3 regions of the Pantoea sp. SGAir0184 genome follow, and region 1 is predicted to be linked to each of the others. Evidence: predicted binding sites of a transcription regulator. Region 1 holds the regulator's gene; each other region holds the start of a gene.
The links. Region 1 encodes PurR, which represses purine synthesis genes. Its sites were predicted from a motif close to CANGCAAACGTTTGCNTG; they were not measured.
Positions count from the first base shown of each region.

Region 1 (3,279 bases):
GTTGAACGGCGGGGAGTGTAAAAGGGTGCAGCGGGCTTTGTGAAACGCTAATATTTGCAGGGTGCTGTTAAAATTTTTGATGGGAAAACTATGTGGTCGGAATATGCACTTGAGGTGGTGGACGCGGTAGCGCGCACCGGCAGTTTTAGCGCGGCGGCGCAGGAGCTGCACCGCGTGCCCTCTGCCATCAGCTATACCGTGCGCCAGCTGGAAGGCTGGCTGGCGGTACCGCTGTTTGAGCGGCAGCATCGCGAAGTGGTGCTGACGGCAGCAGGCGAGCATTTTGTGCGTGAAGGGCGTTCTGTTATCAAAAAAATGCTGGCCACGCGCCGCCAGTGTCAGCAGCTGGCTAATGGCTGGCGCGGTCAGCTCAGTATCGCGGTAGATTGCATCGTCAAACCGCAGCGCACCCGCCAGCTGGTAAAGGATTTTTACCGCCATTTCCCCGATATGGAGCTGATCATCAGCTACGAAGTATTTAACGGCGTGTGGGACGCGCTGGCTGATGGTCGTGTCGATGTGGCGATTGGCGCCACCCAGGCCATTCCGGTCGGCGGCCGCTTCGCCTTTCAGGATATGGGCGCGCTCAACTGGCGCTGCGTGGTGAGTCCGCAGCATGCGCTGGCCCACAGTCCGCAGCTGGACGACGAAACCCTGCGCGCCTGGCCGTCGCTGGTGCTGGAAGATACGTCGCGCGCGCTGCCGCGCCGCATGACGTGGACGCTGGATAACCAGCGGCGGCTGGTGGTGCCGGAGTGGGAAACCGGGCTGGATTGCCTGCAGGCTGGATTGTGCGTGGGCATGGTGCCGGGACACCTGGCGCGCCCGCTGCTGGACAGCGGCGCGCTGGTGGAGCTGGCGTTGCCGCAGCCGTTTCCGGACAGCCCGTGTTGCGTCAGCTGGTCTGAGCAGCGCGCGTCACCGGCGCTGGCGTGGTTACTGGAATATCTGGGCGATGCGGAGACGCTGAACCACGAGTGGCTCAGCGAGAAGGTGGCTTAACGGCGGTAATCGCGGAACGGGCCATCGGCCACGGAGCGGCGCTCAATCAGCGTGGGCTGCACTTCAATGGTCTGCGGCTCTTCGCGTTTGCTGGTGATGCGGTCCAGCAGCATCTCCAGTGCCTTTTCCCCCAGCTGCGCTTTCGGCTGGTGCACGGTTGTCAGCGCCGGGGTGAAGTAGCGCGCGTTGCGCACATTGTCATAGCCAATTACCGAAATATCCTGCGGCACGCGCAGTCCCATCTCGTCGGCCGCGCAAATCGCGCCCATCGCCATGATATCGCCGCCGCAGAACACCGCCGTCGGGCGCTGTTTCTGGTTCAGGATCTGCTGCATTGCCTGATAACCTGACTCCGGTTCGAAGTCACCCTGCACAATCCACTCGGGACGGACGCTGATGCCCGCTTCCTGCATCGCCTGCAGAAAACCCGCATGACGGCCGCCACCGGTGTTGCGCTCCATCTGGCCAGGGATAGCACCGATATCGCGATGGCCGCGCTCAATCAGGTATCGCCCGGCGAGGTAACCGCCGTGGAACGCATTGTCCTGCACGGTATCGGTAAAGTCCCCGCGCGATTCGCCCCAGTCCATGACCACCATCGGGATATTGCGGTTCTCTTCCAGCATCTGCAGCAGATCGTCGGGATATTCGGAGCACATGACCAGCAGGCCATCGACGCGCTTTTGCGCCATCATTGACAAATAGGCACGCTGTTTTTGCAGATCGTTATGCGCGTTGCCAAGAATCAGCGTGTAACCACGCTCAAAGCAGTGATTCTCCACGGCTTCAATAATTTCGGCGAAGTAGGGCGCTTCGCTGGAGGTCGCCAGCAGGCCCAGCGTCTTGGTGTGATTCACCTTCAGGCTGCGGGCCACCGCGCTCGGTGAGTAGTGCAGCGCTTTAATCGCTTCCCATACGGCGTTACGCGTCTCTTCCGCGACAAAACGCGTTTTGTTGATGACATGCGAAACCGTGGTGGTTGAGACCCCGGCGCGTTTCGCCACATCTTTAATGGTTGCCATGAAAATGGTACTCCTGGGCTTATCGCAACTTACTGATAAGTATATTGTTAAACGTTTGCGTCTGCTAATGGTTTTGCGCCCTGAATATCAGGGCTAATCTGCTTAATCGGGCAGGAAAACATCCTTCAGCAGGCTGTCAATGCAGCATGCGCTAAATCTGTTGCGCAACGAAAGGCGGCGATTCTAGCAAGCCGGGGCGGATAACACGAGATTTTTGCCCATCACTGTGCGAAAATTATTTAACCATGCAAACTGTGTGACTAAGGAGTTGTGATGAGTACCGATTTAAAACTGGCATTGACCACCACCGCCGCTGCTCTGCTGATGATTATTGCCTTTAGCTTTACCGCCATTCTGCATTAATAAAAAAGCCGGTGCTGCTGAACAGCCACCGGCTTTTTTGTTGCGCAACGCTGAGCTTAGCGCACGGTTTTCGGCGTCATCATACGGCGTGCGCCAACGTAATGCTTCTGCCAGTAATCCTCGCCCAGCGCGCTAATCTGGATATCCTTACCGGTGCGCGGAGACTGAATGAATTTACCATTGCCCAGATAAACCCCGACATGGTCGGCGGTGCCGCGGTTGTTGATGCGGAAGAACACCAGATCGCCTTTCTCCAGCATCTCGCGCTTGATCGGCGCGGCGTCGCGCAGGTGATACATCTCATTGGCGGTACGGGGAAATTTAAACTTCACCAGATCTTTGTAGGCGTACCACACTAAACCACTGCAGTCGAAACCGGTGTGCGGTGAGGTGCCTCCCCACTGATACGGTTTACCCAGCTGGCCCATCAGTTTCGTCATCGCGGTTTCACGTGCTTTTTGATAGCGCAGGCGGTGGGCTTTGCTCATTTTAATGCCGCTCAGCTGCTGCACTTCATCATCAACGGCAACGTCACGCGATTTTTTCGCCAGCCGCTGATGACCATATTTTTTCGCACTGAGCTTAAGTGAGGATTTGCGCTGGGTGGTGTGCTGAAGTACCGTTTCGCTTTTGTGCTGTTTTTTCAGCCTGAACTTCTGTACCGACGTCAGGCGTGACTTTTTGCTGGTGGTTTTCACCGGGCGTCGTTTGCGACGCTCATCGTCACGCGCGTTCTTTTTCTCCGCTTTCTGCAAACTGGCATTAACCGGCGCATGCGGAGAAGCCGCCGCCACATTAAAGAACAGTTGGGCAAAAGCCAGTATGAAAAGCGTAATCAGTAAACGCATAGTCCGGTTACAGGTTAAGCCGTCGGCAGAAAGCCAGACCGCGG
Region 1 covers NZ_CP028050.1:2,385,674-2,388,952, reverse strand. The annotation lists gene punR (DNA-binding transcriptional activator PunR) at 91-1,002, shown strand; gene purR (HTH-type transcriptional repressor PurR) at 999-2,024, opposite strand; gene C1N60_RS11190 (cytochrome bd-I oxidase subunit CydH) at 2,298-2,387, shown strand; gene C1N60_RS11185 (C40 family peptidase) at 2,444-3,235, opposite strand.

Region 2 (3,279 bases), 940 kb from region 1:
AATCTCTTCCACTTCACGGCCGTGCGCAATCAGCTCGGTAGCGCTCGGCATATCGATGCCGTAGACGTTAGGGAAGCGGATTTCCGGTGCCGCCGACGCCAGATAGACGCGCTTCGCACCCGCTTCACGCGCCATCTCGATAATCTGCTCAGAGGTGGTGCCGCGCACAATCGAGTCATCCACCAGCAGCACGTTTTTATCGCGGAACTCAGCGCGGTTGGCGTTGAGCTTACGGCGTACCGCACTGCGGCGCAGCTGCTGACCCGGCATAATAAAGGTACGGCCCACGTAGCGGTTTTTCACAAAGCCCTGACGGTACGGCTTATCCAGAATACGGGCAATCTCCAGCGCGGTATCGGTCGAGGTTTCCGGAATCGGGATCACCACGTCGATATCGAGATCTTCCCACTCGCGGGCAATTTTCTCGCCCAGCTTGGTGCCCATGCGCACGCGTGCGCTGTAGACCGAGATCTTGTCGAGGAACGAGTCCGGACGCGCAAAGTAAACGTACTCGAACAGGCAGGGATTGCTTTTCGGGTTCTCTGCGCACTGGCGCGTTGAGAGCTGGCCCTGCTCGGTGATGTACACCGCTTCGCCTGGCGCAACGTCACGAATAAATTCGAAGCCCAGCGTATCCAGCGCCACGCTCTCTGAGGCCACCATGTATTCGGTGCGGCCATCGGCCAGCTCACGCTTGCCCAGTACCAGCGGACGGATACCGTTAGGATCGCGGAACGCAACCATGCCGTGACCGATAATCATCGCCACCACGGCGTAAGCGCCGCGCACCTGCTGATGCACTGCCGCCACGGCAGCAAAAATGTTGTCAGCTTCCAGCGGATAGTGCTGAAAACGATCCAGCTCCTGAGCAAAGATGTTGAGCAGGATTTCGGAATCTGAGGTGGTATTCACATGACGGCGACCGACTTCGAACAGCTGCTTGCGCAGTTCATGGGCGTTGGTCAGGTTACCGTTGTGAGCCAGCGTGATGCCGTACGGCGAGTTCACGTAGAAGGGCTGCGCTTCAGAGGCGCTGGAGCTGCCGGCAGTCGGATAACGCACGTGGCCGATACCCATATTTCCCTGCAAACGCTGCATGTGGCGCGCTTCAAACACGTCGCTGACCAGGCCATTGGCCTTACGCAGACGGAAGCAGTTCAGCGCATCGATGGTACAAATGCCGGCGGCATCCTGCCCGCGGTGCTGCAGCACCGTTAACGCGTCATAGATCGACTGGTTTACTGGCATAAAACCGGTGATACCAACAATACCGCACATGTTGTCATTTCCTCATTAGCCGCACTCCCGGTGTTACCGGGGTAAAAAACTCGACGTGCTTTTCAGGTAATCGAAAAACCACCTGATGATGTAACTGAACTGGGGAATGAGTTGAGACTGTTGCCAGTCCGGACTTTTTGAAAAGCCGGTGAATGTATCAAGGAAGAAGAGAATGGCGGATACAATCAGCACGCCACGCAACGCCCCGAAACAGACCCCCAACACCCTGTCGGTTCCCGACAAGCCGGTTTTCTCAACCAGCGAGCCGATCACATAGTTCACGATGGCACCCACAATCAGGGTGGCAACGAATAACACCGCGATGGCGATGCCGTTGCGAACCAGTTCGTCGTCAAAACCTGTAAACCAGACTGCAAGGTAGGCGTAGTAATGACTGGCGACAAAAAACGCGCATCCCCAGGTAACAAGAGATAAGGCTTCCCGGACAAACCCGCGAATCAGGCTGACCAGAGCCGAAAAACCAACTACCGCAATAATGACGTAATCAATCCAGATCATGAACGCTTCCAGTACAGTGCATTTGCACCCCTGCATCCAGTTCGGGGCGCATTCTAACAGAAAAAGAAAACGTTTGCGTAGGGTTTTCCGGTTCTGTCCCGAGAAAAAGGGCGATGAAAAAAACTTTCCTCGCCCTTGTTGATGTCAGCCATTTAACCTGCTGATATTCCATAAATTTTCAGTAACGCTTCGCTAAAAAACACGCCAAAAGCCGCGCCTGTTTCTGCTATCGGCGCGGCTTATCAGTTGATCAGCGTGTGCTGTACGGCTTCACAACACCGCCGAGGCCGGAGATGCCTTTCAGCTCACCGAGTGCGCCCTGCAGTTTCGCTTTGGACGCATCCGGCCCCACGTAAATGCGGGTGATCTGCCCCTGCACCGGCGTCGACGGCACGGTAAAGGCACGATAGCCGGAGAGCCGCAGCTGCGCCACGATCTCATTCACTTTGGCGGCGTTCTTCAGGGCACCAAGCTGCACCACATACGCCTGTCCTGCTGGTGCGACCGGCTCGCTCTGCTTCGGCGTTTCCGCCGCTTTCGGCTGCTCTGTGGCTTTGGGCTGTTCTGTCGCTTTCGGTTGTTCTGCCGGCTTCGGTTTCGGCTGCTCCACCGGTTTAGGCTTCGGCTGCTCGACCGGCTTCGGCTTCACCTGCTCTGCCGGTTTCTGCTGCTGGTGCACCGGCGGCGGCGTCACGACGCTGGGCTGGCTGTTTTGCGCTGGCTGCGTGCTGCCGCTGGCGGCACTGTTTTGCGTTGCGCTGCTGGCGGGCGCCTGCTGCGCCGCGCTCGCACCTTCCGGCGGCTGCGACGGCAGCGGCTGCGTCACTGGCGGCACCATTTCGCTGTCCTGCTGATCGTCAGGCTTTGGCACCAGCGGAATCGCCGCGAACTCCTCTTTATAATGCTTTTTCTTACCGTCCAGCAGACCCGGTAACACGATGACGCCAATCGCCACCAGAATCACCGTACCCACTAAACGATTCTGAAACTTACTTGCCACTGCCGTTCTCCGCTGCCATCGATTGCATTACCTGCGCCACGGTGTGGAACGAGCCGCACACCAGAATCACATCGTCGGGCTGAGCCTGCTGCCGCGCCGCCTGCCACGCGGCTTCAACGCTCTGCCAGGCGCTGCCGCCCTGCAGATGCGCCATCAGCTCATCAGCGGACGCGCCGCGCGGGCCGTCGAGCGGCGCGCAGTACCAGCGTTTGACCTGCGGTGCCAGCGCAGCCAGCGTCCCGGCGATATCCTTGTCGTGCAGCATGCCAACCACCGCATGCACCGTGCCGTGTGCCGGCAGCTCAGCGAGACGTGAAGCCAGATAATAAGCCGCATGCGGATTGTGTGCCACATCAAGGATCACGCGCGGCGCGGTGCTGACCGTCTGGAAACGTCCCGGCAGAATCGCCAGCGGCAGATGCTGATGAATCAGCGCCTCGCTCACCGTCAGGCCGGAAGCGCGCAGCGCCGCAATCGCGGTG
Region 2 covers NZ_CP028050.1:1,445,668-1,448,946, reverse strand. The annotation lists gene purF (amidophosphoribosyltransferase) at 1-1,278, opposite strand, end outside; gene cvpA (colicin V production protein) at 1,312-1,797, opposite strand; gene dedD (cell division protein DedD) at 2,048-2,797, opposite strand; gene folC (bifunctional tetrahydrofolate synthase/dihydrofolate synthase) at 2,787-3,279, opposite strand, start outside.
Region 2: the regulator PurR is predicted to act here: its motif matches at 1,860-1,877, upstream of cvpA (colicin V production protein).

Region 3 (3,279 bases), 1.4 Mb from region 1:
GGTCAGATAGCCCAGCCGCCCGCGTAGAACGCCACCAGCGCCACAGCAATCACCACCGTGCCAGCGTTGAGCTTGCGCCACTCGCCGGCAAACAGACGGCCAATCACCAGCGCGGCAAAGCCGAGCATGATGCCGGTGACGATGTTGCAGGTCAGTACGATGAATACCGCCGTCAGCAGGCCAGACATCGCATCGACGAAATCATTGAAGTCGATTTTGGCCACGTTGCTCAGCATCAGCAGGCCGACATACATCAGCGCGGGTGCGGTGGCATAGGCCGGAACCAGATAAGCCAGCGGCGACATAAACAGAATCAGCAGGAACAACAGACCCACGACAATCGCTGTCAGGCCGGTTTTACCGCCGGCGGCAGTACCCGCAGCGGACTCGATATACACTGCGGCGGGCGAGGCACCCACCAGTCCGGCAAACAGGCTGCTGATAGAGTCGGTGGTCAGCGCGCGACCGCCATTGATAATCTGGCCCTCTTTATCCAGCAGGTTCGCCTGCCCGGCCACCGCACGAATGGTGCCGGTGGCGTCAAACACCGCGGTCATCACCAGCGCCAGCACGCTCGGTAACACCACCGGCTGCAGCGCGCCCATGATATCCAGGCTAAACATTGCCGACTGGCCGCTGGCATCACGCAGGCTCGGCATGGCAAACAGCCCCTGCCACTTTACCGCCGGGTCGAAAATCAGCCCAAGCAGCGAAATCGCAATGATGGTCAGCAGAATGCCGCCCGGTACCCGCCGTTTTTCCAGACCAAAAATCGCCGCCAGCCCGATCAGCGCCATGATCACCGGGAAAGAGGTGAAGTGACCAAGCGCCACCGGCAGGCCTGCCGCCGGGTTTTTTACCACCAGACCAATGCCATCGGCGGCAATCAGCAGCAGAAACAGGCCGATACCGACGCCGGTACCGTGCGCCACGCCCATCGGCAGGTTACGCAGAATCCACGCGCGAATGCCGGTCACGGAAATCAGCGTGAACAGCAGGCCCATCAGGAAGACCGCGCCCAGCGCCACCGGCACGCTAATGTGCTGGCCCAGTACCAGGCTGAACGCGGTGAAGGCGGTCAGGGAGATGGCGCAGCCAATCGCCATCGGCAGGTTGGCCCACAGTCCCATGATGAGGGAGCCAAAGCTGGCCACCAGACAGGTAGCGACAAACACCGCCGTCGGTGAGAAGCCCGCTTTACCGAGCATGCCAGGCACCACGATGACTGAATAAACCATCGCTAAAAAGGTGGTGAGGCCAGCCAGCACTTCCTGCCGCACGCTGCTGCCGCGTGCTGAAATGTGGAACCAGGCGTCCAGTTTTCCCCTGGCCGGGCATGATTCGCCAGACATAGTTATTCCTCTGTGTTTTTTAAGATATAGGTCACCGCGCGGCTCGCGTTTGCGCATCATCCTGGTGAAGATGTCTCAGAGAGAAAAGCAGGCAAACGATTACGTGGCCGCGTATTCCAGGTCAAAAAGGGGTGACGCGGAAAAAAGGCAAACGATTATCTGGCGTTTGGGGTGGCGTTTTCAACTGCTAATCACCTGGCAGGCAGGATAATGCGCAGCTCTGGCGCAATTATGGCTGGCGTTACGCTAGCGGGAGCAGGAAATCATGGAGGAAAAAGGCTGGCATTTCAGATGGTTTGCTGCGGTGCCGCGACAGCGCGTCGCGGCGTCCTGTTTCGTTGCGTTACCGCTGCGCCTCAGCCGTTATTGAACTGAATCGGGCCGCCCTGCTCCAGCGCGCGCTGCCACGCGGCGCGCTGCTGCATATTCTCCAGCCAGCGCGCCGTGGCGGGCATCTCACCCAGCGCGCCGCGCATCTGCAACGCCAGCAGCGGAAAACTCATCTGCACATCGGCAATGCTGAAGCGTGAACCGGCAAAAAAGCGCTGCTGGCTCAGATGCTGCTCAATCACGCGCCCGTGGAGCGCCAGCTGCTTGTTCAGCCACGCTTTCTGAATGCCTTTACTCAGCGCCACGCCGGCCGGGCGCAGCAGCCATGGCACCGGCTTTTTGCCCAGTTGCGCAAACACCAGCTTCATTACCAGCAGCGGCATCAGCGAACCTTCAGCATAGTGCAGCCAGTAACGCGCCTGAATTTGCTCCTCTTCCTCATGCAGCGCCAGCAGATGCTCGCTGTCGTATTTCAGCTGCAGATATTCGAGGATGGCGCCCGATTCGGCGATCACCCGATTGCCATCGGTAATCACCGGCGATTTACCCAGCGGATGCACTTTCTTTAATTCGTCCGGCGCCAGCAGGGTATTTTCCCGCTGATAGCGTTTGATTTGATACGGCACCGCCAGCTCTTCCAGCAGCCACAGCACCCGATGAGAACGGGAGTTTTCCAGATGGTGAACGGTAATCATGCGCGATTCCTTGCTGCTAAGGGTTGGCATCTAGTATAGCGGATTAACGCTGCGGCTCGTCCTGTTGCGGATCGAGCAGGACCGCTCCGGAGCCCTGCTGCCCCAGGCGATCACCCGGATTGCGCAGCGGGCAGTCGCGCATCGACAGGCAGCCGCAACCAATGCAGCCGTCAAGATCGTTGCGCAGACGCGTCAGGGTTTCGATGCGTTTATCCAGCTCTTCGCGCCAGTGCTGCGTCAGCGCGTCCCACTCCTGCGTCGACATGCGCTTATTCGCCGGCACGTGCATCAGGCTGTCGCTGACCGTCGCCAGCGGAATTCCGATGCGCTGGGCAATTTTGATAATCGCCACGCGGCGCAGCACATCACGGCTGTAGCGGCGCTGATTACCGCCATTGCGCGTGCTGCTGATCAAGCCTTTGCTTTCGTAAAAGTGCAGCGCCGATACCGCCACGCCGCTGCGTTTCGCCACTTCGCCCGGCGTCAGCACCGGTTTCGGGTAATTGCGTTCTTTTTTCATTTAGGGCCTTTACCTCAAGTTAACTTGAGGAATTATACTCGCACCCCAGCAAAACAGCGAATTTCAAACCAGGCGATAACCTTGCAGAAGGAACAGGCTATGATGCAACAGGAAATCATCCATTCACTGACTAACTGGATCGATCAGAATCTGGATAAAACATTGTCGATTGATGAAGTGGCGGCAAAATCGGGTTACTCGAAATGGCACCTGCAGCGTATGTTCCGTACGGTTACGAAACAAACGCTGGGTGGTTATATTCGTGAACGCCGTCTCACGCTGGCCGCCGAAGCCTTGCGTCAGACGCAGCGTCCGGTATTCGACATTGCGATGCAGTACGGCTACGACTCGCAGCAGACGTTTTCACGCGTGTTCCGCCGTC
Region 3 covers NZ_CP028050.1:3,803,898-3,807,176, forward strand. The annotation lists gene C1N60_RS18025 (NCS2 family permease) at 3-1,352, opposite strand; gene C1N60_RS18030 (glutathione S-transferase family protein) at 1,709-2,377, opposite strand; gene soxR (redox-sensitive transcriptional activator SoxR) at 2,421-2,897, opposite strand; gene soxS (superoxide response transcriptional regulator SoxS) at 2,997-3,279, shown strand, end outside.
Region 3: the regulator PurR is predicted to act here: its motif matches at 1,441-1,458, upstream of C1N60_RS18025 (NCS2 family permease).